Regions from separate parts of the Vibrio sp. R10-SG3-ISO3 genome, predicted to be linked through region 1. Evidence: riboswitches for the same ligand, from Rfam matches in the RefSeq annotation. Region 1 holds a riboswitch; each other region holds the start of a gene.
The links. A riboswitch is a leader RNA that binds a small molecule or an ion and turns the genes downstream of it on or off. The one in region 1 is predicted to bind lysine.
Positions count from the first base shown of each region.

Region 2: another riboswitch for lysine. It lies ahead of AC6R1A_RS13645 (LysE family translocator); the one in region 1 lies ahead of lysC (lysine-sensitive aspartokinase 3).
Region 3: another riboswitch for lysine. It lies ahead of AC6R1A_RS12455 (Na+/H+ antiporter NhaC family protein); the one in region 1 lies ahead of lysC (lysine-sensitive aspartokinase 3).

Region 1 covers NZ_JCBDHE010000059.1:98,476-109,186, reverse strand. Annotated here, with positions in the region: gene thiB (thiamine ABC transporter substrate binding subunit) at 1-847, shown strand, start outside; gene thiP (thiamine/thiamine pyrophosphate ABC transporter permease ThiP) at 896-2,482, shown strand; gene thiQ (thiamine ABC transporter ATP-binding protein) at 2,466-3,182, shown strand; gene yjgA (ribosome biogenesis factor YjgA) at 3,272-3,802, opposite strand; gene pmbA (metalloprotease PmbA) at 3,910-5,253, shown strand; gene lysC (lysine-sensitive aspartokinase 3) at 5,332-6,684, opposite strand; lysine riboswitch at 6,771-6,948, opposite strand; gene AC6R1A_RS17900 (pyridoxal-phosphate-dependent aminotransferase family protein) at 7,177-8,295, shown strand; gene AC6R1A_RS17895 (PglL family O-oligosaccharyltransferase) at 8,400-10,163, opposite strand; gene uvrA (excinuclease ABC subunit UvrA) at 10,258-10,711, opposite strand, start outside.
Region 2 covers NZ_JCBDHE010000045.1:192,682-203,392, forward strand. Annotated here, with positions in the region: gene AC6R1A_RS13640 (polysaccharide lyase 6 family protein) at 236-1,804, opposite strand; lysine riboswitch at 2,506-2,702, shown strand; gene AC6R1A_RS13645 (LysE family translocator) at 2,790-3,422, shown strand; gene purF (amidophosphoribosyltransferase) at 3,930-5,444, opposite strand; gene AC6R1A_RS13655 (CvpA family protein) at 5,480-5,971, opposite strand; gene AC6R1A_RS13660 (SPOR domain-containing protein) at 6,034-6,567, opposite strand; gene folC (bifunctional tetrahydrofolate synthase/dihydrofolate synthase) at 6,568-7,833, opposite strand; gene accD (acetyl-CoA carboxylase, carboxyltransferase subunit beta) at 7,877-8,803, opposite strand; gene truA (tRNA pseudouridine(38-40) synthase TruA) at 8,978-9,772, opposite strand; gene AC6R1A_RS13680 (FimV/HubP family polar landmark protein) at 9,867-10,711, opposite strand, start outside.
Region 3 covers NZ_JCBDHE010000044.1:6,484-17,194, forward strand. Annotated here, with positions in the region: gene mnmA (tRNA 2-thiouridine(34) synthase MnmA) at 1-918, opposite strand, end outside; gene AC6R1A_RS12440 (hypothetical protein) at 1,249-1,521, shown strand; gene AC6R1A_RS12445 (inosine/guanosine kinase) at 1,656-2,960, shown strand; gene AC6R1A_RS12450 (H-NS family histone-like protein) at 3,012-3,419, opposite strand; lysine riboswitch at 4,042-4,223, shown strand; gene AC6R1A_RS12455 (Na+/H+ antiporter NhaC family protein) at 4,335-5,936, shown strand; His leader region at 6,136-6,271, shown strand; gene hisG (ATP phosphoribosyltransferase) at 6,321-7,217, shown strand; gene hisD (histidinol dehydrogenase) at 7,223-8,521, shown strand; gene hisC (histidinol-phosphate transaminase) at 8,525-9,598, shown strand; gene hisB (bifunctional histidinol-phosphatase/imidazoleglycerol-phosphate dehydratase HisB) at 9,658-10,711, shown strand, end outside.

The sequences.
Region 1 (10,711 bases):
ACAGTGCGACTGTACGTTGAATTTTGTAGCTTTGGATGATGGCGTCTCTATCCTCAATCGCTTGAGACTGGAAGGCGACAATAGCAAAGCCGACATTGTGTTGGGGTTAGACAACAACTTGATGGCAGAAGCGCAGCAAACCGGTTTGTTGGCTGAGCATAGCGTCGATACGTCATCCGTCACCTTGCCAGGCGGCTGGTCCAATACGACCTTTGTGCCGTACGACTACGGTTACTTCGCGTTTGTCTACAACAAAGAGACCTTGGCTGAGCCACCGACTAGCCTCAAAGCACTGGTGGAATCAAATGACGACTTAACAGTCATCTACCAAGACCCGCGTACCTCAACCCCGGGTCAAGGTTTGATGCTGTGGATGAAATCTGTCTATGGCGACGAAGCGCCGCAGGCGTGGAAAGCGTTGGCGAAAAAGACAGTGACGGTCACGAAAGGGTGGTCTGAAGCGTACTCGATGTTCTTAAAAGGCGAGTCTGATATGGTGCTCTCTTACACCACGTCACCTGCGTACCATCTGATTGCCGAAAATGAGGCTAAGTTCGCTGCAGCGAATTTCGCGGAAGGTCATTACACTCAAGTAGAAGTGGTGGCCAAAGTCAAAACGAGCGCCAACAGCGACTTGGCGGATGCCTTTATGCAGTTTATCCTCAGCGATGACTTTCAGTCGGCCATGCCAACAGGGAACTGGATGTACCCTGTCACTGACGTTGCGTTGCCAGAAGGGTATCAAAGCCTGACGAAGCCTAGCCAAGCCTTGAGTTTTAGCGCTGAAGAGGTGGCTACCCACCGCAAAGCGTGGATTCGTGAATGGCAAAACGCGTTGACCTTCTAAGGTTAGGCGTTCGTGCAATCTGTCCCTAAATTAGGCGTATGGGTCGCGATGTTGATCGCGGCCTTTGTCGTTTCTGCGCTGCTGGCCTTGCTCAATCAAGCGCCTTCCCTCGATCTGCGTGTCATTTGGCAAGACCCTTATTACCGCCACGTTACCCAATTTAGCTTCTATCAATCTTTCCTCTCAACGCTGCTCAGTGTCGGCTTGGCGATCCCCGTCGCCCATGCTTTGTCGCGGCGGCAGTTTATCGGGAAAGCCTTGGTACTTAAGCTGTTTGCGACCACTTTGGTGCTGCCTGTCTTGGTGGGGGTGTTTGGCTTGCTGGCGATTTATGGGCGCAGTGGTTGGTTGGCGACACAGCTTGCGCAGTGGGATCTTTCGCTACCATTTAATATTTACGGTTTGCACGGCATTTTGCTCGCGCACCTCTTTTTTAATCTTCCTTATGCGGCGCGTTTGCTGCTGCAATCACTAGAGTCGATTCCGGCGGAGCAACACAAACTGTGCGCCCACTTAGGCATGGGGCATTGGCAAAAGTTTAAGTGGGTCGAATGGCCGCGGATGAGGCAGCAATTAGCGCCCGTTTGCGGGTTGGTGTTTATGCTCTGCTTTACCAGCTTTGCCACTGTGATGGCATTGGGCGGCGGGCCCAAATCGACCACCATTGAGCTCGCGATTTACCAAGCGATCAAGTTTGATTTTGATTTGCAAGCGGGCGCGTTACTGGCAATTTGGCAAATGCTGCTATGTGGCTTAATGGCACTATCGATTCAACGTTTCGCTCGACCTATTGCTATTTCGATGGGCAGCGACGCACCAACTGCGTTGGTGGTGAAAGACAGTCTATTCTCTAAGTGCTGGGATGGCGCTTGGATAGGTTTTAGCTTGCTGTTAGTGTTGCCGCCTCTTGGGATGGTGCTGACCAGTGGCATGAATTCTCAGGCGTTGGGTGTGCTGAGCGATGGCCGATTTTGGTCCGCGCTCGGCGCGTCACTGAAAGTGGCGAGCATGGCGAGCGTTATCGCTGTCAGTGCGGGCACGGCGATTTTATTGTCGAGCCGAAGACTGCGCCTCAATCAACGTGAGAAAGACGCGGATAAGATAGAGCTGCTAGGGACCATCATTCTGGTGACCCCAGGATTAGTGATCTCGACCGGGCTCTTTTTGCTGCTCCGTTCGTGGACGGATGCGCTCAGCTACGCCTTGGTCGTTGTTGTTACGGTCAACGCGTTAATGGGGCTGCCTTATGTGATCAAAACCTTGGCTCAGCCGATGTTGCAACTCGAGCAGCAGTATCAGTACCTTTGTGCAACCCTTGGAATCCGCGGTTGGCGCCGTTTACGAGTGGTGGAATGGCGCGCATTAAAACGGCCGCTGGCGCACGCGTTTGCCATCAGCTTTATGTTTTCTATGGGCGATCTCAGTGCCATCGCGCTGTTTGGCAGCCAGGAGTTTCGTACGCTGCCGCTCTACCTGTTCCAACTGCTCGGCAGTTACCAAATGGACGCGGCGGCAGTCGTATCGGTCACTTTACTGCTTTTGAGTGTGGGCTGTTTTGCGCTGATGGAGCGCCTGTTTCGCCCTCGCTCTGCTTCTACCCCCACCAATAGGAGTCACTATGCTCACTCTCAGTGACCTGCATTACGATTATCATGCCGAGTCATTTCAGTTTGATCTGCACGTTGAGGCAGGGCAAATCGTCGCGCTTATGGGACCCAGTGGCGCAGGGAAGTCGACCTTGCTCGCCTTGATGGCGGGTTTTATTGAACCATTAAGCGGTGAAATTTTAGCGCAAGGGCAAACACTCAACGGGCTGGCGCCTTATCAGCGCCCGTTTGCGATGTTGTTTCAAGAGCACAACTTGTTTGCTCACCTTACCGTGTCGGAAAACATAGGCCTTGGATTGGACCCCGGCTTGAAGTTGTCTGCAACGCAGAAACAGGCGGTAGTGCAAGCGGCACAGCAGGTGGGGGTGGCGGAGTATTTGTCTCGATTGCCGCATGAGCTCTCTGGTGGCCAGCGTCAACGGGTTGCGTTAGCGCGCTGCTTTGTACAGTCTGCGCCGATATGGCTGCTAGACGAGCCCTTTTCAGCGCTCGATCCTTTGCTCAGGTTAGAGATGCTATCACTGGTCAAACAGTTGGCGAGTGAGCGTGATATTACGGTAGTAATGGTGACGCACCACTTAGGTGATGCCAAAGCGATCGCCACGCATTTTGCGTTTGTATCACAAGGTCATGTCGCAGCGACTGGGCCGATTTCAGAGCTAGCGGCGACCCACTCGGACCCTAGCCTCGGCGCATTTGTTCAGGCGGCCACCACGGCGCACAACTGAGCGCAATAACAATGGGCTAGAAAGCAGAGATAAAAAAAAGCGGATAAGTGTGCACTTATCCGCTTCAATCATCACTGAGTAAGAGCGTGTTATTGTGGCTCTTCACTGCTCAATGCTTTGAGGATCTGGAAAATCTCTCGATACGCTTTAGCTGGCTTGTTGGCTTGCTTTTCTTTGTTCGCCTGACGAGCAAGCTGACGTAAACGCTGACGGTCCGCATCCGGATACAGCGTCAATACCTCTTCAATGGCGCTGTCGCCCTCTTCCACCACACGGTCACGCAATTGCTCTAATTTGTGCAGCAGCGCCGTGGTTTGAGAGTGCTTGTTACGGACTTTATCCAGCGCCGCTTGAATTGGCTCTGGGTCTTCGTGACGCATCAATTTTCCGATAAACTGCAACTGACGACGGCGCGCTTCGTTTTTAAAACGTTGCGCATCGCGAATCGCATCGGCCAAGTCTTCGCTGAGTGGAAATTTTTCCAACACAGAGGGCTTGAGGTTAACGAGCTCTTCACCCAGTTTCTGCAGCTCTTCCATGTCACGCTTCAACTCGGATTTACTTACCCAGATGATCTCTTCTTCTGGTTCCCATGGCGCTTTTTGATTTTTGCGAGCCATTTTCATACCTTCATTTGAACGTCTATTTCTCTATTTTAACAAGAATCATGGGGAGAAAGCGAAATTCTTGTTATCCTAGCGACAAAGCAACGACTGATGAAGAGAATATGGACGTAAAAAAGCAAGTGGCACAGCAGCGTATCGAGCTTGAAGCTGCCGTCGCGAAAGCGTTAGAGATGGCGGGTGAAAAAGCGGATGCCGCGGAAGTTGCCATCAGTAAAACCACAGGTTTAAGCGTATCGACTCGCATGTGTGAGGTCGAAAATGTGGAGTTCAACAGTGACGGTGCACTCGGTATTACCGTCTATAGCAATCAGCGTAAAGGCAGCGCCTCAACGTCAGACTTAAGCGAAAAAGCGATTCAACAAACGGTATTGGCGGCACTTGATATCGCTCAATACACATCAGAAGATCCGTACGCAGGCCCAGCACCGGCTGAACTGATGGTCAAAGATATTCCTGATTTGGATCTGTTTCACCCCGATACGCCTGACCCTGACTACGCGGCAAAAATGGCGATTGAAGCGGAGCAAGAAGCGCTCAGCTACAGCGATAAGATCAAGCAAAGTGATGGCGCCAGCTACGATAGCCACTATGGCGTCAAAGTGTACGGCAACAGCCACGGCTTACTGGCGAGTTATGCCTCAAGTCGCCATAGCATCAGTTGCTGTGTGATTGGTCAAGGCCAAAACGGTGAAATGGAACGTGACTACAGCTACACAGTGTCGCGTCACAAAGACGACCTGTGGACGCCGAAATCCGTGGGCCTGAGCGCAGCGGAGAAAACCGTCAGTCGTTTAGACGCGCAGAAGCTCAAAACCGGTCAGTACCCGATCATGTTTGCGGCGGATGTCGCAACGGGTCTACTCGGTCACCTTGTGATGGCGATCAGTGGTGGCAACTTGTACCGCAAATCCTCGTTTCTTCTTGATCATCTTGGTCAGCAAATTCTACCCAGCTGGTTCCAAGTCGACGAGCGTCCCCATGTGTTGCGTGGTCTGGCGTCAAGCCCGTTTGATAGCGAAGGCGTTGCTACGCAAGATAGACAAATAATCACTGACGGCGTGTTATCCACTTACCTATTGACCAGCTATGCGGCGCGTAAAATGTCGATGATGCCAACCGGTCATGCGGGTGGCATCCACAACTGGTACGTGCAATCCACAGGGCAAGATTTTGATCAAATGCTTAAGGCGCTGGGCACCGGCTTTTTGGTTACAGAAGTGATGGGGCAGGGCGTGAATATCGTGACGGGCGATTACTCGCGCGGCGCAGCCGGTTTTTGGGTTGAGAATGGTCAAATCCAATTCCCCGTCTCGGAGGTGACCATCGCAGGTAATCTCAAGCAGATGTTCAACCAAATAGTGGCTGTCGGCAGTGATGTGGAAACCCGTTCGCAGATTCAAACCGGTTCTATCTTGCTTGAGTCAATGAAAGTGGCGGGCGAATAAGCCTCACTATTTGACGTAGCAATGCTTCAGCGACGAAACACGAGAGTGCTTCGTCGCTGATGTGTATTTATAGTGCTGTTAGCGCTCAAACAGCTCGACATGCAACTTCTGAATCGCTTGTTTGGCTTCTGATTCACGCAGTAAGAAACAGAGGTTGTGCTGGCTAGCTCCGTAACAAATCATTCGTAAGTTAAAGTCTTCAAGTGTACCAAATACTTGTTTTGCATAGCCTTTGCTCTCGCTCATGTTGTTACCAATCAAGGCGACGACGGAGAGGTTGTGTTCCACTTTCACGCTGCACAGCTCTTCAAGCTCTTCACGCGCAGCTTGAGGTAACGATGGCGCACCGCCAGAGGTACCTGTTTGATCAAGCGTTAATGAGACACTGATTTCAGAGGTGGTGATCAAATCGACCGAGACCTTATGCTTGGCCAAGATCTCAAACACTTTGGCTAGAAAGCCGTAAGCATGGAACATTTTCGCGCTGCGCAGCGTCACCATGGTTTGGTTGTTACGTAGGGCTAGGGCGCGAAACAGCGGTGAGCTTTCCACTTGATGACGAATCCAAGTACCGCCTTGCTCTGGCGCTTTAGAGGAACCGACAAACACCGGAATATCATGGCGCAGAGCAGGGACTAGGGTCGAAGGGTGCAGGATCTTGGCGCCAAAATTCGCCATCTCTGACGCTTCGCTGAAGCTAATTTCTGCAATCGGTGCCGCATTCGGGGCAATACGCGGGTCTGTGGTGTAGATTCCCGGTACATCAGTCCAAATTTCTAAGCCAGAGGCTTGCACTGCCTCGGCAATCAAAGCCGCACTGTAATCACTGCCACCACGGCCAAGGGTAGTGGTGTTGCCTTCTTCATCGGAACCAATAAAGCCCTGTGTCACCACAACGTGCTCGCGGCACAGTGGCAGCAAGGTGTCACTGGCAAGCTCTCGAATGGCGGCAAGATCCGGTTCTGCGCGGCCAAAGTGGCTGTCAGTGCGCAGTACATCACGAATATCAAAGCGTACCGCGTTGATGCCGCGCTCAATCATTAGTTGGGTTAAAATGTGGGTCGACATCAGTTCACCACACGCAACAAGGTGATCAGTCAACTTATTGCTGGCTTGAATCGAGGCCGCTTCCGCAAGACTGGTGACCGTATCAAGCAGACTGTACACTTCACTCGCCGCATGGGTTGGATCATTGAGTTGATTAAGAATCGCATCATGAATCTCAGCGAGCTGAGTCAGAATATCGCTGCGTTGCTGCTGATCTTGTACGCCGTTCGCCAGCGCGACCAATAGATTTGTTACCCCTGAACAGGCACTGCTGACCACCAGTTTTGTCTCTGGATTGTTCTCAACGACCGCCGCACAACGGCTCATCGCTTCAAAGTTTGCAACACTTGTCCCACCAAATTTAGCAACGTTAAAATTGCTCACGGCATTTCTCCCACAACTTCCTGAATATTGAGTCTTTCCTTTGCGTGAGGTGAGGATGAGCGAGAGTAGAGGTAGGTATGGAGTACGACCTCAGAAGCTCATCACCAGACAGCGCTGATGACAGTTGATGGGACTCAACCCAAGTCAACCGACAGACTTAAACCACAATATAAGCCTACCTCGGCACTACTCCCCCTCAGAATGTTGTTTTGGAATTGTGGCTCCACAACATGCCTACCTGGGTAGTGCTCCTCTTCTGCAAAAAGCATAATTGTTTGTACAACAGGGTGACGAATTGTCTTGCCACCGCTTTCGCATTGAACGTGTTTATCCTCTTAATGTCAATGCGAAATTTACGGGTTAAAGACGATAGGTTCGGTTTGTGAGACTGGTATGACCTGTCGACTTTTTGCGCATTGCTGCGCTGGATGAATTCGATTATGGTGAAGAGATAACAACAAGAACACCCTCATGATTCAAAAGGAGTTGCCAATGACTTACCAAAGTTTTATCCCCCCTCGCCGTATTTTGATGGGCCCTGGTCCATCCGATATTTCCCCACAGGTACTGCAAGCTTTGAGCCGCCCGACGGTGGGCCACCTTGACCCGCTTTTTATCCAGATGATGGACGAACTCAAGCAGCTGCTTAAATACGCCTTTCAGACCAACAATGAGTTTACGATTGCTGTCTCGGCACCAGGCAGTGCAGGTATGGAGACCTGCTTTGTTAACTTGATTGAGCCGGGGGACAAAGTCATCGTCTGCCGCAATGGCGTGTTTGGCGAGCGCATGCGAGAAAACGTGGTGCGCTGCGGCGGTGAAGCGGTGCTGGTCGATGATGACTGGGGAACGCCGGTCTCGGTAGAGAAAGTTCGTGATGCGTTGCAGGCGCATCCTGATACCAAGCTCCTCGCGTTTGTCCATGCAGAAACGTCGACAGGGGCATGCAGTGATGCGAAGACGCTGGGCGCGCTTGCTAAAGAGTTCAATGTGTTGTCGATCGTCGATGCGGTGACGTCATTGGGTGGCGTGCCACTCAAAGTCGATGAGTGGCAACTTGATGCGGTCTACTCGGGCAGTCAAAAGTGCCTCTCTTGTACGCCGGGCCTCTCTCCTGTGACCTTCTCCAGTGCAGCGATTGAGAAAATCACCGCCCGTCAAACCCCGGTGCAAAGTTGGTTTTTAGACCAAAGTTTGGTACTCGGTTACTGGAGTGGAGAGGGCAAGCGTAGTTACCACCACACAGCGCCCGTCAACAGTCTCTATGCACTGCATGAAGCTTTGCTGATGCTCAAAAATGAAGGGTTAGAAAACGCGTGGCGTCGCCATCAGCAGATGCACAACAAGCTCAAGACCGGCTTATTGGCGCTCGGCTTTGAGTTTGTGGTGGAAGAGTCCGCACGCTTGCCGCAACTGAATGCGATTTATGTTCCTGAGGGGATTGATGAAGCCCAAATACGCAGTCACCTCCTTGATACGTACAATCTGGAAATTGGTGCCGGGCTTGGCGCATTGGCGGGCAAGGCGTGGCGGATTGGCCTAATGGGCTATGGTGCGCGGGAGGAGAACGTCGCACTCTGTTTACAAGCGCTTAAAGAGTCGCTCGGATAGAGTCGCTCGGATTAGAGTCGCTCGGCGAATAATTTGCCCTGTTAATGATTGCAGATGGCTCTCCAGTTCGGAGAGCCTTTTCTTATCTACTTTTTGTTTTCTTTTTATTCTTCGTCTGTACGAAGCAGTGCGTCGGTAGTCGGTGGCACGTATTGCACGTCTGAGAAATCGCGCCGAGGAAACAGGAATTGCGCTTCGGCTCGGATTTGTTCCGCCTTTTCACTGTCATTCAAACCTTGGTAGGCCAGAATTAAGTTGTTGTAGAATGCCGGTCTTGGTTTGTGGGTAATCACGCCCAGCGACCAATCCACGTACGGTTGAATAAATTCAGGGTTTTGCTGGTGCAGGCCAATATTGAGATAGGTGCTGTAGATGTCCCAGTCAAAACGCTCCTGCCAGACAATCGGGTTACTGACTCGGTTAAGGATATCTGGATCTTTTGGTTTGGAGAGCTCAAACTGCGTCAATATGTAGTTGGTGTGCAACGTGGTGACCATGTAAAACGACGTCACCAGCGGCAAGACCAAACTTGCTACGCGCAGCCCGGTCTGCGATACGATGCTCAATCGCGCGTATCGGTAGGCGCGCTTACGTTGGTCGACCCAGTAAATCAATAAGATAAAGGTTAGCCAATGAATCGCTGAGTGATAAAACGGATATTCTAATTGGGTGTGGAGCACGATGGGGATAAAGAGCGAGAAAATCGCCAAACGTGTGCCATTCTTCGCTGCGTAGATACGATACAGCACCAAAATGGCCGCGATCAACATAGCCAAAATCGGCAGCACACCCCCCTCTACGCCCCAATATAAGGTTTCGTTGTGTGGGTGATCCATTGATGCAAGCCCAGGCGGGTAACTGGCGTTGAGCTGATGTTGACGCGCCGTATAGACCAAGTATTCAGCTTCAAAACGTCCGTAACCATAGCCAGTAAATGGCTTTTCAATCAGCATATCGAGCGTCTGAGGGAAGGTGTATTGTCTGGGCCCTTCTAGATTCACCTTTCGCTCTGCTAGGGTGTTGTTCTCACCGATTAACGTGGTCCCTAAGCCAATGGTGACGCCAATAAGCACAGAGACGAGCCAACCGACGGTGCGTTTTTTGGTGGCAAAGCGCATCAAATAAGGGATCAGCAGCACGACGACCAGTAGCGCACTGAGCCAACCCGTCCGAGAGGCGAGCACTACCAGTAGGGGCAGCACGATGGCCGGTACCAGATAGAGTAGCGCCACATGGCTGACTTTTCTTTGATATTTAATGGGTTGACGGGTCAGAAAATAGCCAGACAGCGCAAGCCCTGTGGCTAAGAAGCTCGCCATGACGTTTGGTTGCTGAAAAATGCCGTAAGGACGATTGGCGTCGGTGTTATAGCCAAAGGGATTGCCGGGTTCGAGTACTAGGTACTGTACCCAGCCAAACAAGGCCTCAATGAACACGGCGATAACCACAAACCACAACAGCCTTTGACGCTGAGGGTTACTAAAACGAAATTGTTGCAGCACGGCAAACAGCAAAAAACCGGCCCACAATCCGCTTAATCGCGCGACCGACAACGACAGCTCAGAGTGCGGATAGAGCACGGGCACGGTCATGATCACACAACAAAGAAACAGACCTATGGTCAATTTGTTGTAACGAATTTGGCCACGTGTCCCAACTTGATAAAGCCCAAGAGCGATGGCGACTGAGCTCAGCAGCCAAGTGGGTGGGTTAAAGGCAAGGGCCAAGCCTGAACCGCCTGGGTTCGGCATGAAGAAATGCATCGCGACAAGGTAGACTAGGCCAATCATAGCCAAGAAAGGTTTCGTTAGAGGGCGAGCTTGTGTGCGTGCTTGAAGCTGCGTGCCTGCCACGTGGGTGGTTGCCATAGTGTTCCTTTCCAGCAAATAAAACGGGCTGGCACTAAGAAGCACGCCAGCCCGTTTACTTTACTATTTTTTTATTCACTTTTACTACTATTGCTTACTTTAACATAGGCTTAAGGAAGCGCGCTGTGTGTGAGCCTTCGACTAAGGCCACATCTTCCGGTGTTCCGCTTGCAATAATTTCACCGCCGCCTTGCCCCCCTTCTGGCCCCAAATCGACGATCCAGTCTGCAGTTTTAATCACATCGAGGTTGTGCTCAATCACCACAACGGTATTGCCGTGATCACGCAGGCGGTGCAACACGGCCAACAGCTGCTCGATATCGTGGAAGTGCAAACCTGTGGTCGGCTCATCGAGAATGTAAAGTGTTTTGCCGGTATCGCGCTTAGAGAGCTCACGCGCCAATTTAACGCGCTGCGCTTCCCCCCCGGAGAGGGTCGTGGCCGCTTGACCTAGGCGAATGTAAGACAAGCCCACATCCATCAAGGTTTGCAACTTGCGAGCAATCACAGGAACTGGATCGAAGAAGGTTCGTGCGTCTTCGACCGTC
Region 2 (10,711 bases), on a different contig from region 1:
AGAAATAAGTTGGGCTTTTTTACGTTCAGAGCGTTGTGAACAGTGAATATGTCACAGCCGGATGGCCGGCCCGTTCGAGTCCCGCAGGGGAGCCAAATTCAAAAAAGCCCAGCTTAAAATAAGTTGGGCTTTTTTACGTTCAGATCTTTGTGAATGGTGAATATGTCACAGCCGGATGGCCGGCCCGTTCAGAGAATAGATGGCTGAACGAACCAAATTAAATTATGGAAATCGATTAGTTGATAACGATAGTTGAACCAACCATTTCTTCATTTAGTACTGTTAGGTTAGACGCACCTACTGTACCCACCGCTTTCAATAGACCTTGCTCGTCACGCTCCATTGCTGGTGCGTCTGTAGTAATACCCTCAGGCAATTGGTCTAAGCCTTCGATTTGACCATAGAAGATATTGTTCACAAACTTAGAACCAACCATCTGGAATTTTTCGCCTTCAAATTGTCGGAATGCGTTTGTACCATCTTCAGTTGCGATAGACAGGTTGTTTTCAAATAGCGTATTAACAGCTGGGAAGATTGTTTCAACACGTTCATCGTTGGTTAAGCTCACACGGTGAATCGCATTACTCGCAAAGATGCCTTGTGTATTGTTTACTAGCGTGTTGTTCTTAACAACAACGTCTTTTGGTGTCCACTGCTTTTGCAGTGTTTTACCGTCTGTTGAATCTTTACTTAGCACTTCGCCATTCGCTACATCGATGATGCCTGTGTTCAGCACAAGAGCACCACGGTAAGTACCTTTACCTAATGTACCTTCGATATAGTTGTTTTCAATTATGTGGTTCTCATCATAGATACGGATACCGCCTGAGTTAGCCGTGTTACCCGGTAAGATCACGTTGTTTGTCACAACATTATTATGGCCATGACGCAAAGAAATCATCGAAGTACTGTTTTTGATTGTGTTGCCATCAAAAGTGATGCCGCTCGCCTTCACTGAGATAAGCTCGATCTCGCCAGAGCCGTTTTTACCGACATAACCACTGATATTGTCGAAGTAGTTATTGCGGATAATACTTTGTGAATCAAACAGTGAGTTGTGGCTGTCACCCACGCGGATCGCTTGTCTGTCGTTGCGGTTGGTTCTCACCATTTTCGGGTTTGAGTTTTCGATCAGCTCCATATCTAAAGCCGTCAGGTCTTTAAAGATGTTACCTTCGATCAGAGTTTTCTCTAACTTGTCTGATGTTGCCACAACAAGCATCGCGCCGCGCTTGTACTTACCTTCAAAAGTATTGTTGGTAATCTTGTTATTTTCGCCGCCAACCGTGATCCAACGGATGTTAGGGTATTTTCCTTTCTCATCCGCTACGTATTCGTAGTCGTTGAACTTGTAGATAACAGAGTTATTTAAGGTGTTGTTTTTACCAAAGATACCAAACACGCCCATGATGTTTGCATCATGACTTTCAGTGCTTAGCGTTGCGCCACCTTCAGTGAAGACTAAGCTCTCAATTAGGTTATTGTCACCCTTAATCAAGAACTGAGTTGAACCGTTAAAAATGGCAGTTCCAGGCTCTTGAGCGACAATCTTGACGTTGTCCGCTGATAACGTCACACGACCTAAATCGGCATAGCGACCTGGTTTGATGCTAATCACATCGCCATCTTGCGCGTTGTTGATGCTCTCGCGTAGCTCCAGTACCTCTTGTGCAGAAGCAACAGCAACACCTTGATCAACCATAACTGCTGTCGGTTGGGTAACTTGTTCTGTGCTTGCGTGGCTCGTTGTCGCGCTTGCGAATAGTAATGAACCTAAAATAAATGCAATTGGTGACTTTTTCATTAGTATCTCTTTCGTAGGGTATTTGAGTATGAGGCAAGGTTAGCAACACACAAGAGGGCGAGAAAACTGATTCGCCCTTGGAATGTGGTCTGAATCGCGTCGGCTTTGTTAAACTGTGGATAAGTTCAAACAATTTAATAATACAAATAGACCATGCTATTTAATGGTTGTAAAGGGTCTTGGTTCAGGTCAATAGCTCTCTTAAATTTTATTTTAACTTATTGTTTTTAAATTCTTTTATCTGAGATTACCTTAACTCTTAGTAGAATTTTCAAACTAGAGCATATGAGAGACCCTGCAAATTAAGGATAATTTGTAATATTAGTGCACTTGCCATAACGAAATATTGATCGAGATTTTGGGAAAGATACAGAGCATGAATGAGTTGGTAATTCTTTCTGCTAGCTGGAACACTGCTAATTTAGGTTATTACGGATAACTTTTCGTACCCCAAAACGTCAAAGACCACCGTTGTCAGCGATGGTCTGTCTGCGCGGAATTGGACATAATCTTCCACCTGCGATCTACATTGTTAGATTCTCTATATGCAGAATTCGCCGCAAAGTATGCAGAATCTCGTTCGGCCCGAATTGATTTTCCCAGAGCTCCGTTGGGAGGTTTAAGCGACGCAAAAAATATTTGCAATCATTCTACCTTATAGTTTATCTTCATTTGCAAAGCTGTATTGGCGAAAATCAGTGCAGCAATGTAGAGGCGCATTACCTATCAGTAGCTCAGTTTAGGTTGACAACCATTGACCCTGAGTGAAAGGAGTCAATGCCGAAGTGCCACGGGCGTCACCCCGTAGTGCTGGGGTTGTATCGAATAGGTACAGCACTGCCATAGTAAACTCGTTAGGATGACAAAAACACGTTTTCTATGGAGCGCTACAGATGGATGGTGAGCCAGTTTATATGTGTCCCCCCAAAGCTTTGCATCCTGCATCGCTGTTCTAGTAGCCTCCATAATATATATTGAGGTAAGAATGTCTGATTTTAACTTTTGGTTATTGTTTCTAACCACCGCTTTTGCTCTAAATGTCGCTCCGGGGCCTGATCTGCTGTACATCCTGACGAAGACAATTAGCAATGGAAAAAAGGTAGGCTTAGCATCGGCTATTGGTGTATGTACCGGAGCGCTTTTCCATGTGTTTGCTGCTTCCATTGGCTTATCTGCTATTTTAGTCTCTTCTGCACTAGCATTTAGCATTGTTAAGTATGTTGGTGCGGCTTATCTGATATATCTTGCTTATCAGTCATTTAGATCATCTGGATTTGAGTTAAATGCCGATGGCTCAAATCAGAGCAAAGAAACAGCATTTGAAGCATTTAAGCAAGGGGTACTAATCGACATTCTAAACCCTAAAGTAGCTATTTTCTTTATGGCGTTTCTACCACAGTTTGTTCGTGAAGACGCAGGCTCTGTATCATTCCAGTTGTTCTATCTCGGGTTACTTGTTATTGCGGTTGCTATCGTTGTGGAAGCTGCATATGTTCTTGCGGCAGACAAGATTTCTGAACGAGTTAGAAGCAGTAAAAAACTCAGCATCTGGTTAGATCGTGCTGTCGGAACAATGTTTGCTGGTCTGGGTGTAAAGTTAGCAGTATCAACAAACTAAAAATATCTACTCAAGGAGAATGAGCGTGTACCGCAATAGTGAATTAGACATTTACATGATGCGCGTTTCCTTCTAGTTCAGAGCAAACAGGCCACCGCTACAAACGGTGGCCTTTTACGTTTTTGGGTACGAAGGAGTTCCTGAAAGCAACACTATGGGATGCTACTCCAATAAACTTCTGTCCGGTTGTGAATTTGCATAACAACTCAGGTGATATTTTCTGGGTAAGGGCATCGTTTTTGATTGGAAATGGGAGATTCCGTGCAGCGCTGTTCTGGTGTCTGCCATAACTTCACGTATCACAAACTCCGCAGCGTAACTCGTTGCTGAGTAATAGCAATAAGGCGGTTTGGGGCAGAAATGAGATAACGCGTGTTCAGCTAATTACGGCTTTAAACCCAAAAAGTAATCGCACGTTATTGTCATCTGACAGCAGCCGGATGGCGCAATAAAAAATGGTCATCCGTTGGATGACCATTAAATACGTTTACGTAGAGGGCGTGGAGGTTACGCACCTTCGTTATGCAACTCTAGGTTAGCAAGCTCTTGCTGAATCTCTCGTTGCGTTTTTGCATCATCGCTGCGCAAAGACTCAAGAAAGTCTAAGTACTGCTGATTGATGTCGCCGGTTACGTATTCACCGCTAAATACCGACGTTTCGAACTGAGAGATGTCTGTGTTGCCTAGGCCAACGGCGTCCGTAAGGTCTTCCAACGTCTGGAAAATGAGCTCATCGGCACCAATTTGCTTACAGATCGCTTCGTTGTCTCGGCCATGGGCGATAAGCTCATTGGCGCTTGGCATGTCAATGCCGTACACGTTCGGGAAGCGAATCTCTGGCGCAGCAGAGACCATGTACACTTTCTTCGCACCTGAATCGCGGGCCATTTCGATGATCTGCTCTGACGTAGTACCACGTACGATAGAATCATCAACCAACAAGACATTCTTGTCTTTAAACTCTGAACGAATCGCGTTGAGTTTACGACGTACTGACTTCTTACGCTGCTGCTGACCCGGCATGATGAACGTGCGGCCAACATAGCGGTTTTTCACAAAACCTTGGCGGTAAGGCTTTTCAATCGCTTGAGCGATTTGTAGAGCGATGTCACACGAGGTCTCTGGAATCGGGATAACCACATCAATGTCCAAATCAGCAAATTCGTCACGGATTCGGTCGCCCAGTTTCTTACCCATCTCTACACGTGCGCTGTAAACCGAAATCTTATCGATAAAGGAGTCGGGACGTGCAAAGTAAACAAATTCGAAAATACATGGGTTGAGTCGAGGGTTGTCCGCACACTGCTTAGTATGCAGTTGACCATCAAACGTCGCATAGATTGCTTCACCTGGCGCGACATCGCGCATAAAGTCAAAACCGACCGCATCTAGGGCTACTGATTCAGAGGCAACCATGTACTCGGTGCGACCTTCAACCTCGCGTTTACCTAAACACAGTGGGCGAATGCCGTTAGGATCGCGGAACGCAATCATGCCGTGACCGATGATCATAGCCGTCACCGCGTAAGCACCACGAATCGCGCGATGCACATTGGTGACAGCACGGAACACATCTTCAGAGGTAACGTTACCTTTGACAGTATCAATCTCATGAGCCAACACGTTAAGCAACACTTCTGAATCAGAGGTGGTGTTGATGTGACGACGATCTTTCTCGAACAACTTTTCGCGAATTTCGTGTGCGTTTGTGAGGTTACCGTTGTGAGCTAGTGTGATACCAAATGGTGAGTTCACGTAGAAAGGTTGCGCTTCAGACGCGCTTGAGCTTCCTGCTGTTGGGTAGCGAACATGGCCGATACCCACTGTACCTTGAAGTCTTTGCATGTGTTTGGCTTCAAACACATCCTTTACTAAACCGTTCGCCTTTCTAAGACGAAAACGATTGCTATCTATGGTACAAATACCCGCGGCATCTTGGCCACGATGCTGCAATACCGTCAATGCGTCATAGATAGACTGGTTTACAGGCGTTGTGCCCACGATTCCAACAATACCACACATGTCTTAACCCTCGATTTTCGACAATGGCTGGAGCGCTATAACGCCCCAGATAAGAAACTAGATGTTGCTTGTAGGTGTTCAAAAAAAGGTGCGATGATGCGGCTGAATTCCGGTACCAACTGCGACCCTTTCCACCACTGTGAGTCTGGAAACGACGTAAACGCATCCATGAAGAATAGTGCCGCTGACACTATAAGAACACCTCGTAAACCGCCAAACACGATACCAAGGACTCTATCCGTTCCAGACAAACCTGTCTTCTGCACTAATTGAGCAATCACATAATTGACGATAGCACCGACAATCAGAGTTGCAATAAACAGAGCAGCGATCGCGGATCCGTTTCGGATCATGTCATCTTCGATATTGGTGAAATACATCGCCAATTTCGCGTAGTACTGACTGGCAATAAAAAAGGCGCCAAACCAGATAACAAGAGACAGTGCTTCTTTCGCGAAGCCACGAATTAAACTGATCAGCGCTGAGAGGCCGATCACACTTAAAATGACAATATCTAACCAGTTCATGTTGTTCTACATCTTAAGTTGGCGCGCATTTTAACAGAAAAAACGCTGACGCAAACGTTTTCTTATGGATTTAGTGGTTTAAATTTAAGCAATCGACCTTTTGAGCCAGTGATCTTTTCCAGTTCAATCACTTGGCGTTCGAGTTTACTCTTCGACACATCAGGACCAATAATTACTCGGGTAAAACCATTCTCTAATTTGGTGTGTGCTTGGTATCCGCGCTTTTGCAAATCATCCACGACGCTCTGCGCATTCTCTGCGTTTTTTAACGCCATCAGTTGGATGATCCATGCACTGTCTTGATACTCATTGCGTTCAGGGATGGCTTTAACGATCACCTCGAGTGGCGCCTCTTCTGCACTCTCCTCTTGAGTGACGACCGCGACAGGCGTATCGGGCAGCGCTTTCGAGTCATCCACCGGCTCGAGAATCTCAAACGATTCCAGATCGCTTTCAAGCTCCGGTTTTAGCGGAATACTGGCGATCTCTTCCTGATAGTGGCTTTTCTTGCCATCGAGCACATCGGGCAATACGATGACGCCAATCGCCACTAAGATGATGGTACCGACTAAGCGGTTTTGAAATTTGCTCGCCATTTAATCTCCTTGTGTTTGCCAATGCGCCAACACTTCCCCAACGGTATGAAATGAGCCAACAACCAGTATCACATCGTCTTGGCCCGCCTTTGTCATCGCGGCTTCAAAAGCCAGCACCGGAGAATCAAAGGTTTGAGTCGCGGCTGGTAAATGACTTGCCAGTTCATTAGCGTGCGCGGCGCGAGGGCCATGCAGTGAAGCTGGATACCAATGCGAAGAAAGCTCGCTCAAGATAGCCAGCGTCGCCTTGATGTCTTTATCATGCAGCATGCCCACCACAGTATGAATCACACGTTTTGGGTATTGCTTTGCTACACGTTCAACCAAGTATTGCGCTGAATGTGGATTGTGCGCGACATCCAAAAGTATCACTGGCGAAGTGTGCAGAATTTGCATGCGCCCTGGCAAGGTGGCGTTTTCAAGGCCGTTGACGATATTGATATCTGTGATATCCAGATTGGCGTTTGCCAGCGCCGTTAAGGCCGTCGCCGCGTTCTGCAGTGGCAGTCCGGGAATGGGTAGCTCGTTTAATTCAAAAGTGCCAAGTTGCCAGCGCCATTGTGTCTCTGATTGTTGCTCATAGTGGTATTGAATCCCCACTTGAAAGAGCTCAGCCTGAATATCGTCGGCGTGTGCTGCCACGGTTGATGGCGCTTTCGGCTGACCGCAAATCGCTGGTTTGCCTGCGCGAAAGATGCCGGCTTTCTCAAAACCAATTACGTTAATGTCATCGCCCAGCCAATCGACGTGGTCGATGGCTAAACTGGTAATCACGGATACGTCATGATCGACGACATTAGTGGCGTCTAAACGCCCGCCCAAACCGACCTCAAGCAAGACAACATCCACTTGCTCGGTTTGAAACAGGCGTAACGCCGCAAGCGTGCCAAACTCAAAAAAGCTTAGGCTGATATCCCCGCGCTGCTGTTCAATGAAATCGAAGGCTTGGCAATGCTTCTCGTCGGCTAAATCGACGCCATTGACGCGCACGCGCTCGTTGTATCGAATTAAATGAGGAGAAGAGTAGACACCGACTTTATACCCTGCGTCGAGCAAAATCGCTTCCATCAAAGCGCAGGTAGAACCTTTGCCGTTGGTACCAGCAACGGTAATGACTGTCGGAGCGGGTTTGGTTAAGTTGGCTTGTTGTGCGACGGCTTGGACTCGGTCTAGCCCGAGATCGATCGCTGAGGTGTGAATGTTGGCTAAATAATCAAGCCACATCGTAAGAGGGGATGTGGCTTGTGGAATTTGGGTTTGACTCATCTAACTGAAACCATAAATTGTGGTGGTTTGTTAGTGTGTTACTTTACCCTTTTTCGTCCGCTTCTGGTACTTCATATGCAGGTTCATTTGGCGCATCATTCACAGAAACCACCAGTGGCGACGGTTGATTGGTCATTTTGGCCAACAAACTGCCGATGCGTTGACGCATTTCACGGCGATCAACAATCATATCGATAGCCCCGTGTTCCAATAGGAACTCACTGCGCTGGAAGCCTTCTGGAAGATCTTCACGAACGGTTTGTTCAATCACACGGCGACCAGCAAAACCAATCAGTGCTTTGGGTTCACCGATATTGATATCGCCTAGCATCGCTAAGCTCGCCGATACACCGCCCATGGTTGGGTCCGTCATCACTGAGATGAACGGCAATCCTTTTTGCGATAGTCGCTCTAACGCTGCACTGGTTTTTGCCATCTGCATCAGAGACATTAGCGCCTCTTGCATTCGCGCACCACCACTGGCCGAGAAACAAACTAAACCACAGTTGTTTTCCATCGCCGCTTCAACCGCACGTACGAAACGAGCGCCAACGACTGAACCCATCGAGCCACCCATAAAGGAGAACTCAAACGCACACGCAACCACAGGTAGACCCAACAGCTCGCCTTGCATAACGATGAGCGCGTCTTTTTCACCACTGCTCTTTTGCGCAGCAGAAATACGGTCTTTGTATTTCTTCGAATCGCGGAACTTGAGCTTATCTTGTGGCTCAAGCTCAGTGGCTAACTCAGTACGATTGCCTTCATCCAAAAATGTTTCAAGACGACGACGCGACGACATGCGCATGTGGTGATCACATTTAGGACAAACTTCTAGATTTCGCTCTAGTTCAGCGTGATAAAGCACTTGTTCACACGATGTACATTTGGTCCATACCCCTTCAGGGATTGACGCTTTTCTCGATGTGCCGATATTGCTCTTTTCTAAAATCTTTTCAAGCCAACTCATGGAAGACCTTTTCTCTCTCGATCCCCGTTCAATACAGGGATTCAAATTCTGAATTTACGCGTGAGGATTAAAGCATATTAAATGCCAAGTGTAGACAAAAAACTGGTTGTACCTATTTTCTGACTCTCTGTCTCACGCCCTAACGTCCTGATTGATTCGACAATTTATCACGAATTAGTTCAGATTGTCTGGCAAAAACAGAGGTCCGATCGGTACGCGTGGCAACTGATACTCATCCGGATAATCCACATCCACCAAGTATAATCCTTCTGCTTTCGCTGTGGCGCCCGCCAATTTTCTGTCTTTCACGCCAAGCAACCACTCTATCCACTCGGGCTTTTGTTCCCCACGTCCCACGCAGATAAGGCTGCCGGTAATGTTACGTACCATATGATGCACAAAGGCATTGGCCTTAATATCAATCACGACATATTGCCCGTGACGAGACACATGCAGGTGCATCACATTGCGCCAAGGGCTACGAGATTGGCATTGCACCGCTCGAAATGAGGTAAAGTCGTTTTCGCCGAGCAAATACTGCCCAGCTTGGTGCATCAATGCTTCATCCAGTTCACCGTGGTAGTGGCTCACGCCTGACGAGAGGATCCCGGGTCTGAGAGGGCTATTGAAGATAATATAGCGGTAGCGTCGCGCGGTCGCAGAAAAACGAGCATGAAACGACTCCGGTACCTCTTTCGCCCAGCGAACACAGACATCCGATGGCAAATTGGCGTTCACGCCCATAGTCCACGCCACCATTTTTCTTTCTGCCGTGGTATCAAAGTGAACCACTTGGCCTGTGCCATGTACGCCTGCATCTGTCCTGCCAGCACATTGCACTTCAACGGGGTGATTGGCGACAACACTCAACGCTTTCTCGAGCGCTTCCTGAACACTTTTCACCTCTTTTTGGCGTTGCCAGCCATAGTATTGAGTACCGTTATATTCGATACCTAACGCTATTCTCATCTGCAGAATCTCTTTAAAAATGGGCCGGGCAGTATACCTTTAATAGGGATAAAAAATAAGAGGGCCGCAGCCCTCTTACCTCACTCTAACTCGCCTATCCGCGGTTGATTTTGTCAATCAGACGTTTGGCTTCTCGACGAATCTCGTCACTGCCATCAACAATCGCCTCTTCGAGCAGTTTGATGGCCCCTTGCGCGTCATTCATCTCAACGTAAATCTTGGCGAGATCAAGTTTTCCTGCCGCCTCTGCGTTTGAATCGACATCAATCTCATCACCAATGTCACCGATCACATCAGGGAAATCATTCAGGCCAACATCCAACTTGAGCTCGTCATCCAACTCTTGCTGCTCTTCCATCTCCACTTCTGCCATCAGTTCATCAATGGTTCTAAACTGATTTTGCTGTGGGCTGAAATCGTCGGCGCTGTCTTGAATGCTCCAATCTTCATCGCTGACCTCAGGTTGCTCTAAAGCATTATCTTGATCCCAAACCCCACGCTCTTCTTCAGGAATGTCATCCGAAATCTGTGCCTGCTGCTCGGGAGAGAGCGTAAAGCCGTTCCAATCTTCGCCGCCCATCTCGAGCATAGCGTCAATATCCATACCGGCACTGTCAGACGTTGTGGCATCGATCGGGCTGTCAAATGAGAAGCTAGGTGTGGCATCCTCGCTGTCTGCAAGCAACTCATCAAACGCCTGCTCATCAAACTCTTGTGCAGCCATTGCCTCAGCGACGTCGATATCAACGCGGCGTTCGGAAGGAATTTCCGACAGTTCAGGCGTCTCCAAATCGTCTAAATTGAAATTGACCTCATCGGCACTCTCTACGTCCCCATCTGTGGTCGGCATGTCAGCCAGCGCTTCGTCTTCACCATATTCAGGCAATTCCAGCTCATCAAACTCGGTCAGTTCCTGCCCAACAGGCTCGCCTTGGCCAT
Region 3 (10,711 bases), on a different contig from region 1:
GCGATCGACCCAATGTAACTGTGAAGCCACCAAACCCTCAGACTTGAGCAGAGGGTGATCTGCACCTTGCACAGCAATTAACACATTGCGTTTCAGATCTTTGTCTGCCACGTACCAAGGGTCTTCATTACCGCCGCCGCCTTTTTGACCACCAATGTGTAGTCCTTTGCGCTGGCCTAGCGTGTGGTACATCAAACCTTGGTGCTCGCCAATCACTTTGCCTTCCGGTGTTTCGATTTTACCGGGTTGCGCAGGTAGATAGCGAGATAAGAAATCGGTAAATTTGCGCTCACCAATAAAACAGATGCCGGTGGAATCTTTTTTCTTGGCGGTGATCAAATCTTGCTCTTCGGCGATGCGTCGCACTTCCGGCTTTTCAAGCTCGCCAACAGGGAATAGGCTACGCGCTACTTGGTCACTGCTTAGTGTATAAAGGAAGTAGCTTTGATCTTTGTTGCCATCTAATCCACGCAGCATCTTAGGTGCTTCGCCATTGTCAGGGAAGGTGCGGCGCACGTAATGACCCATCGCAATGTAGTCGGCGTCGAGGACTTCGTCGGCGAATTCCAAGAATGCTTTAAATTTGATCTCTTTGTTGCAGAGAATATCCGGGTTCGGCGTGCGGCCCGCTTTGTATTCCGCCAAAAAGTATTCGAATACGTTATCCCAGTACTCGGCAGCAAAGTTAATGGTGTGCAGGTGGATGCCCAACTTGTCACACACCGCTTGCGCGTCGGCGAGATCTTCTGCTGCTGTACAGTATTCTTCGTTGTCGTCTTCTTCCCAGTTCTTCATGAACAAGCCTTCAACCTGATAGCCTTGTTGCTTTAACAGGTAGGCAGAAACGGACGAATCTACACCGCCAGACATACCGACGATGACTTTCTTTTTACTGTTGTCAGTACAGTTTTCAGACATTAGGTCACACCACTCAATTTAACTGGATGCAAATTCTAGCAGAAAGCCGGTAGCGGTGACAGATCCGAGATCGAAATCACACCCATGCTTTTCAGCTTGTTCTCGCTAGGTTGTTATGCAGCCCATAGTTCGACAAATAGAGCCCAAGTTATCTGCTAAACACGGCAATGTACCTCGCGTAAATATCACAACATATCGGTTGATTGCGTTGATGGTCATTACGTCGACAGTTAGCACGGATATCATTGGGTAATGCAGGGTTAGTTGTGGCATAGTGGGCGAAATTCAAGAGTCCTAGGCTCATCTATCTCATTATTAAGTGAACCCCTCATGACTGAACACCAAGACGAACTGCTGCAAGAAACGCAACTTATTGAAGTGATTGAAAACCAACTCCAAGATGGCAACCCCATCAAAGTGAAAGAAACGTTAATGCGTTTGATGATGACGGGCACAGCAAGAGACGAAGCAATTGCCATGATGGCTTGCGCAGTCTCAATCGAAATTTTTGATGTGATGAAAAACGATGGTGAGTTTAATCTTAAACGCTATTCCGAGCACTTGGATTTATTGCCAGATTTGAGTTTTATGGAAGGTGAATAAGCCGCCGCTAATCGTTATCGACGTTGTGCCAGGTTAAATGTGCGAGCAAACGTTTGCTATGCTAGCGGGAGTTGCCGCGCCAATAAGGGCGCGGTAGAATCGCGCCACTTTTTATCCCTTACTTTACTCTGATTATGAAATTTCCCGGCCAACGCAAATCCAAACATTACTTCCCGGTTCATGCTCGCGATCCTTTAGTGACTCAAGCGCAGGACAGCAAGAAAATGTCCCGCACCCACATTATTGGTATCGACCAAACCTTAGTGGATATTGAAGCCAAAGTGTGTAGCACGCTCATCGAAAAATACCAGTTAAGTAAGGGACACTCACTGGTGATTGATGATGCGACGGCCGAAGCGTTATACGACGAACTTAAGCGCGATGATTTGATCACCAATGAATACGCGGGTGGCACGATTGGCAATACCTTGCACAACTATTCTGTGTTGGCGGATGACCGTTCGACGCTGCTTGGTGTCATGAGTCAGGACATCAAGATCGGCAGTTACGGTTATCGTTATTTGTGCAATACCTCCAGTCGAATGGATTTGAATTATCTGCAAGGTGTCGACGGCGCGATTGGACGCTGCTTCGCGCTGATCACCGAAGACGGGGAGCGCACTTTTGCCATTAGTGAAGGGCAGATGAACCAGCTTAAACCAGAGAGCATTCCAGAAAAAATCTTTAAAAATGCTTCTGCACTGGTGCTGACTGCGTATTTGGTGCGCTGCAAAGCGGGCGATCCGATGCCAGAAGCGACCATGCGCGCTATTGAGTACGCGAAAAAGCACGATGTACCGGTCGTTCTCACGTTAGGGACTAAGTTTGTCATCCAAGATGACCCGCAGTTTTGGCAGCAATTTTTGCGCGATCATGTCACCGTTGTAGCGATGAATGAAGATGAGGCGCATGCGCTCACTGGGGAGAGCGACCCGCTTGCGGCATCAGACAAAGCCTTGGAGTGGGTCGATTTGGTGCTGTGTACTGCTGGGCCACTTGGCTTGTTTATGGCCGGTTATACCGAAGACGCGGCCAAACGTGAAACGTCATTGCCTTTGTTGCCAGGTAGTATTGCGGAATTCAATCGTTATGAATTTAGCCGCCCTGCATTAAAAGATAATTGCGATCAAGCGATCAAAGTATATTCCCATATTTCACCATACATGGGTGGTCCGGAGAAAATTAAAAACACCAATGGCGCCGGTGATGCGGCATTGTCTGCGTTATTGCACGATATGGCCGCGAATAAATACCACAAAGAAAATGTGCCCAACTCGAGTAAACACGCGCATGCGTTTTTAACTTACTCTTCCTTTTCACAAGTATGTAAGTATTCCAACCGTGCCAGTTATGAGGTATTGGTTCAGCACTCTCCACGTCTTTCGAAAGGTTTACCAGAGCGAGAAGATAGCTTGGAAGAAGCCTACTGGGAACGATAAACGAAAAAAGCGCCGAAAGGCGCTTTTTTTTGAACTAACTTACATCGAAAGTTAGATCAGGAACTCTTCTAGGCTCTTGCCTGCATCCAATTGCTGTTGAATAGCAGATGGGGTGCGACCCTGACCTGTCCAAGTTTTAGTTTCTCCGCTTGCATCCACGTATTTATATTTTGGTGGACGAGGTGCACGTTTCGATTTTGTTTTGGTTTTTGTTTCACCAGCAAGCGCAGAGTAAAGGGCATCAATATCGATACCTTCTTTAGAAATTTGCTCAGCAATGGCAGCCAGTTTGGCTTCTTGCTCTGCCGCTGCTGCACGCTGCGCTTCTTCCTCTTCTTTACGCTCAGTAAAGACTGTCGTTAATTTGCTTAGGGCGTCTTCCAGTTGCTCAAGAGTCAGTTCACGTGCTGCTGCACGAAGACTACGAATATTTAATAGTGTTTTTGTTAGTTCAGACATAACATCTCTCATTGTTATCTTATTTAAGAGTATTTCTTAAATACTAATCCTGATATTTAAACATTACAATCCATTCTTAGCAGAATGCGATAAATTTATTGTTACTGTCAGCCAAATTTACCTTTCTTTACTTTATTGGAGCGATCATTCGGCTAAGTCTTGTTTTGACGCTCAGATTTAATAATAGAGTTTCATATCTATTATTAAACGTTTCTTATCCTGATGGTACTGTTTAGATAAAAGTCGCCGAAATCAGCATGAGAACGAATTTGCCTAATAGTTGGCATTATAATGTCGATATAGTTCAAATGAACCACCTCAATACGTTTTCTTTTACGATTTCGATCACAGCACATATTTCGACTTGGAGAAAGTGCTATCTATTTGGCATTGCAGTCAACACCGAGTTTTTAATGTCCCGGGCGTTGAACGTCAGCACAGTGTGAATTGTCATCAAATTGAGAGTTGGCTTCCTGTTTGTACCATCGCTAAGCAATAAAAGTGACAACAAAACGAGCCAAATTGTTGAAATGCAGTTTTAGATGGGTACAATGGCGCCACCTAATGCATGACTACAGTAAAACCTTTGTTAATTTGATGTTTCATTGGTTGATTATTTTGGTTGTGCGGTAGAGGAGCGGAATAAAATATTAGCGTTTGTTGGGGTGATGCCAATGAGCATGCGTGAAAGGTTATCTCGCCGAAGTGGGCTTCCATATCAAAGGAGTTCGCTGGGGTTAGTCTCGAAAGGGCTAACACTGCCATAGTCTATAATGTGTAAAACTATGGAGCGCTACTGTAGGGTTGGGTGAAGTGTCTACTTCCCTGTCGCTAAGTTCAACATTATCAACGGCCTCGTGCGGTTGACTAATCTGCAGTAGATCTCTAACCATTTATTACTGGTTTTTGAAGATCATGAATTTAATTGATTTTGCCTCATCTCCTTTATCTCTTTTGCCACCACTCGTGGCGTTGAGTCTTGCGATCATTACGCGTCGCGTTCTTGTGTCTCTCGGTGTGGGTATCGTTTTAGGTGCCGTATTGCTTAACGACTATTCGTTTTCGAGTGCGTCGGGTTATCTTGCGTCAACCGTATCGGGCGTTTTCGTAGAAGACGGTGGCCTCAATACTTGGAACATGAGTATTGTCGGCTTCTTGCTTTTGCTCGGTATGATGACAGCACTGCTGACGCTCTCAGGCGGCACTCGCGCGTTCGCTGAATGGGCGCAGTCTCGTGTGAAAAGTAAACGCGGTTCAAAACTGCTTGCTGCGTTTTTGGGCGTGTTCATTTTTGTCGATGATTACTTTAACAGCTTGGCGGTGGGCGCGATTTCTCGCCCAGTCACGGACCGTTTTTACGTCTCTCGCTCTAAGCTGGCTTATATTCTCGATTCGACCGCTGCCCCTATGTGTGTCTTGATGCCCGCATCAAGCTGGGGTGCCTACATTATGACCATCATTGGTGGCATCTTAGTGTCTCATGGCATCACAGAGTATTCCGCGTTGGGCGCTTACGTGCGTTTGATTCCGATGAACTTCTATGCGGTATTTGCGCTGTTGATGGTGTTTGCTGTGGCTTGGTTTGGTCTCGACATCGGTAAGATGCGCAGCCATGAAATTGCGGCGTCTCAAGGCCGTGGTTTTGACAAAGATGCAGAGAACGACACCAAAGAAGCGCACGAGCTCAATGAAGAGCTGGATATTCGTGAAAGCGAAGGCGGACGCGTCCTTGATTTGGTTTTGCCTATTGTGCTGTTAATCATTGCAACGGTCGCGGCCATGCTTTACACCGGTGGTCAAGCGCTCAAAGCGGATGGCGAAGCGTTTAATCTGCTGGGCGCTTTTGAAAATACCGATGTGGGTTTGTCTTTGATCTACGGTGGTATTGTGGGTTTGGCAACCGCGCTGTTTACGGTGGTTAAGCAACGCATTGCGACCATCGAAATTGCTCGTACACTGTGGATTGGTGCGCGCTCAATGTTTGGTGCGATCCTCATTCTAGTCTTCGCGTGGACCATTGGTAGCGTGATTGGTGACATGAACACGGGTAAATACCTGTCAACGCTGGCGCAAGGTAGCATCAACCCGCATTGGTTGCCGGTTATCCTGTTCTTGCTCTCGGGTCTAATGGCGTTCTCAACCGGTACCTCTTGGGGGACATTCGGTATCATGTTGCCGATTGCGGGTGATATGGCTGGGGCGACAGATATTGCCTTGATGTTGCCAATGCTGAGTGCGGTGCTCGCCGGTTCGGTCTTTGGTGATCACTGCTCACCGATTTCGGATACCACGATCTTGTCTTCGACGGGTGCTCGTTGTAATCATATTGATCACGTCTCGACTCAGTTACCTTATGCGTTATCTGTAGCAGCGATCTCTTGTGTCGGCTTTATCACTCTCGGTATGACAGCGTCGGTCGGTCTCTCATTTGCGGTCGCCAGCGTGGCGTTTGTGGCCGTGTGCGCGGTGCTTTCAATGATGTCTAAGTCGAAGCTAGCGAGCTGTGCGACGTCCTAAAACGATAGACAGTTCGTATCTAACTGACAGATTCTATTGATTATTTTAAGGAGGCTTTGGCCTCCTTTCTTATTTGTATTAGACAAATAAGAAAAAGTTGAAATTAAAGGTTGAAAAGATCCCTGAGCTTGGTTAGTGTGGGTATCAACCAAGCGAGCTAAGAGAGCTTTTTCAGTATGCGCAATTTTGTAATGAACATTCATCATCACCATCACCCAATCTAGTCTTTCGGGAGATGTGCGCATACCCGGGAGATAGGAAACTCCCGGAGGTAAAAATCGCAAATATAATGATTTATGACCCTCGGGAGACAAACCTTCCGAGGGTTTTTTAGTTTTTAAGTCTAAAGTTTTGAAAGATTTCGAACACAGGGATACAAGAGTCATGCAAACACAACGCCTAAGAATCGCCATTCAGAAAAAAGGTCGTCTAAGTAAAGAGAGCCAAGCACTGCTGAAAAAGTGCGGTGTGAAATTTAACGTCATGGGTGAAAAGCTGGTGGTTCACTCAGAGAACATGCCAATCGATTTGCTGCTTGTGCGTGACGACGATATCCCAGGTTTGATCATGGACGGTGTGGTTGATCTTGGTTTCATTGGCGAAAACGAATTGGAAGAAGTCCGCCTAGACCGCAAAGCATTGGGTGAGCCTAGTGAGTTTGTGACATTGCGCCGTCTCGATTTTGGTGGCTGCCGCCTCTCTATTGCGATCGATAAGGATGAAGAGTACAACGGCCCGCAAGATTTGGCCGGTAAGCGTATCGCTACCACCTATCCACAATTGTTAAAAGCCTACATGGATGAGCAAGGCGTACCGTTCTCAACCTGTATGCTGACCGGTTCTGTTGAAGTCGCGCCACGTGCTGGCCTTGCTGATGCCATCGCCGACCTAGTGTCTACCGGCGCTACTTTAGAAGCGAACGGCTTAAAAGAAGCGGAAGTCATCTTCCAATCAAAAGCGACCCTTATTCAGCGCAAAGGTGAGTTCGCACAAGATAAAACCAAACTGATTGATAAGCTATTGACTCGTATGCAAGGCGTTCAGCAAGCGAAAGAGTCGAAATACATCATGCTGCACGCCCCAGCAGACAAACTTGAGCAGATCAAATCGCTCCTTCCTGGCGCAGAAGATCCAACCGTTTTGCCGCTCTCTGCTGATAAACAAAAAGTGGCCGTTCACCTTGTGAGTACCGAAAACTTGTTCTGGGAAACCATGGAACAACTCAAAGAGCTTGGTGCTAGCTCAATCCTAGTACTGCCAATTGAGAAAATGATGGAGTAAGGGCGATGAGAACAGTTGTTTGGCAATCATTGAGTGAATCTCAGCAAGACTCCATTTTAGAGCGCCCTGCCATTACCGAAGGGGCGAATATTACCGCTGCGGTGTCTGAGGTTATCGCACAAGTAAAAACGCAAGGCGATGCTGCTCTATTGGCGTTGACGGAAAAGTATGATCGCGTCAAACCAGAGTCGATTCGAGTCTCAACTCAAGAGATTGAGGCGGCGTCAGAGCGCTTAAGCGAAACCATGAAGCAAGCGCTTGAGCAAGCGTACGCCAATATCGCTAAGTTTCACAAAGCCCAAAAGCCACAGCCTATTAAAGTTGAAACGCAACCTGGTGTTGTGTGTGAACAAGTGACTCGAGCGATTCAGAAAGTCGGTCTTTACATTCCAGGTGGCAGTGCGCCACTGCCATCGACCGTATTAATGCTCGGCGTACCGGCTAAGATTGCGGGTTGTCGTAAAGTGGTACTCTGCTCACCACCGCCGATCGCAGATGAAATCCTCTACGTGGCGAAGCTGTGTGGTATCGATGAAGTTTACAATGTTGGTGGTGGTCAAGCGATTGCTGCGATGGCTTACGGAACAGAAACCGTGGCGAAAGTGGACAAGATTTTCGGCCCTGGTAATGCGTACGTCACAGAAGCTAAGCGCCAAGTGAGCAACGATTTTCGCGGTGCCGCGATCGACATGCCAGCGGGCCCTTCTGAGGTGTTAGTGATCGCTGATGAGACCGCCGACCCAGATTTCATTGCTGCGGATCTCTTGAGCCAAGCTGAGCACGGCCCAGACTCACAAGTGGTGCTGGTCACGCCATCGCCAGTGATTGCCGATCAAGTGACGGATGCCGTTCAGCGTCAGCTCAAAGTACTGTCTCGCGCTTCTATTGCAGAAAAAGCACTGGCGTCGAGTTTGATCATCATTTCTGATTCCATCACTCAGGCGGTTTCTATTTCGAACTACTATGGCCCAGAGCACTTGATCGTACAGACCAAGAACCCACGTGAACTGCTTCCTCTTCTTGATAACGCTGGATCGATTTTCCTTGGTGATTGGTCTCCTGAGTCAGCGGGCGACTATGCGTCGGGCACCAACCACGTTCTGCCTACCTATGGTTACACTCGCACCTATTCAAGTCTAGGATTGGCGGATTTCTCCAAGCGTATGACGGTGCAAGAGCTCTCAGAGGAAGGGATTAAAAATCTTGCGCCGACCGTCGTGACCATGGCGGAAGCAGAAGGACTGGATGCGCACAAACGCGCCGTTACCATTCGTGTAGAAAAATTGGCTCAGAAGCAAGGGTAAGAGATGGAAAAGCTAGCACGCAAACAAGTTCAGCAATTGACCCCTTACCTGTCAGCACGTCGTATTGGCGGCAGTGGCGATGTGTGGCTCAATGCCAACGAGTCGCCGTTCAACAATGAGTATAAGATGGATTTCGCCCGCCTGAATCGCTACAGTGAGTGCCAACCTACTGAGTTGATTAACGCTTACGCCGCTTACGCGGGGGTGAAACCTGAACAAACGCTGACCTCGCGCGGTGCGGATGAGGGTATTGAGCTTCTGATTCGCGCATTTTGTGAGCCGGGCGAAGACGCCATTTTATATTGTCCACCTACCTACGGAATGTACGCTATTTCAGCGGAAACCATTGGTGTGGAGAAAAAAGTGGTGCCGTTGACTCAAGATTGGCAACTGGATCTCAGCGCCATTGAAGCCAACTTAGACAAGGTAAAACTGGTCTTTGTTTGCAGCCCTAACAATCCAACCGGTAATTTGGTTAAGCGTGAAGACATCGTCCGACTGCTTGAGATGACCCAAGACCGCGCTATTGTTGTGATGGATGAAGCTTACATCGATTTTTGTCCAGAAGCATCGACGGTCGATTTACTGGCTCAGTCCCCCAATTTGGCTATTTTGCGCACTTTGTCCAAGGCGTTTGCCCTTGCCGGTCTGCGCTGTGGCTTTACCTTGGCGAATGAGGCGTTGATCAACGTCTTGCTGAAAGTGATCGCGCCATACCCAGTGCCTGTGCCAGTGGCGGAAATTGCCACCCAAGCTCTCTCAGAGGCAGGGCTTGCTAGAGCCAAGTTCCAAGTGCTTGACCTCAATGCCAATCGCGCGTATTTGCAAGCGGGCCTGTCGACCATTGCTGGTTTAACGGTGTTCGAGGGGTGGGGCAACTATCTGTTGGTGAAATTCCCCGATGGTGATGCACTGTTTAAAGCGGCGTGGGACACTGGCATTATTTTGCGCAATTCGCCGATTGAGGATTGCGTTCGCATCAGTATTGGTAGTCGAGATGAGTGCGAGAAGACACTCGGTTTTATCCGTAACTACTATTTATCCGCAACTACTACAGCGCGTGATGACACGCAATAAAGAAACAAATGGGCGCTGGCTGTGGCGGGCGCCTTTAAGATTGAGATAAGGAAGTTCGAGTGAGCACACAACAAAAAATTCTTTTCATTGACCGAGACGGCACCTTAATCGTCGAGCCGCCGGTTGATTTTCAAGTCGATCGTTTAGACAAACTCAAGCTAGAGCCGTATGTGATCCCAAGTTTGCTTGCGCTGCAAGACGCAGGGTATCGCTTGGTGATGGTCACAAACCAAGATGGCCTAGGCACAGACAGCTATCCGCAAGCGGATTTCGATGCGCCGCACGACATGATGATGGAAATCTTCTCCTCTCAGGGTGTGAAGTTTGATGATGTATTGATTTGTCCTCACTTTGAAGAGGACAACTGTTCGTGCCGTAAACCGAAATTGGGTATGGTCAAAGAGTACCTTCAAGGCGGCAAAGTGGATTTCAAGCACTCTGTGGTCATTGGCGATCGCGCGACCGACCTTCAACTGGCGGAAAACATGGCGATTCGCGGCATCCAATACCACCCAGCAACCATGGGGTGGCCGAAAATCTTAAAAGAGCTCACCGTGAATGCTCGCGTTGCTGAAGTGGTGAGAACCACCAAAGAAACCGACATCAAAGTGAAGGTTAATCTCGATGAGCAAGGTGGCAACGCCATCAGCACTGGTCTTGGCTTTTTTGACCACATGCTAGACCAAATTGCGACGCACGGCGGCTTCCAAATGGTATGTCAGGTGGAAGGCGATCTGCACATCGACGATCACCACACCATTGAGGACACTGCACTGGCGTTGGGCCAAGCACTAAAAGAAGCGTTGGGCGATAAACGTGGGATTGGCCGCTTTGGTTTCAGCTTGCCGATGGATGAGTGTCTGGCGCAGTGCGCGTTGGATCTCTCTGGTCGACCTTACTTGAAGTTTGATGCCAAGTTTAGCCGCGATCAGGTCGGCGATTTATCCACTGAAATGGTGGTGCACTTCTTCCGCTCATTGACCGATACATTGGCGTGTACCTTGCACCTCTCTTCAGCCGGCGATAATGATCACCATATCATCGAAAGCTTGTTTAAGTCGTTTGGTCGCACTCTGCGTCAAGCTATTAAAGTGGAAGGCAATGAACTGCCGA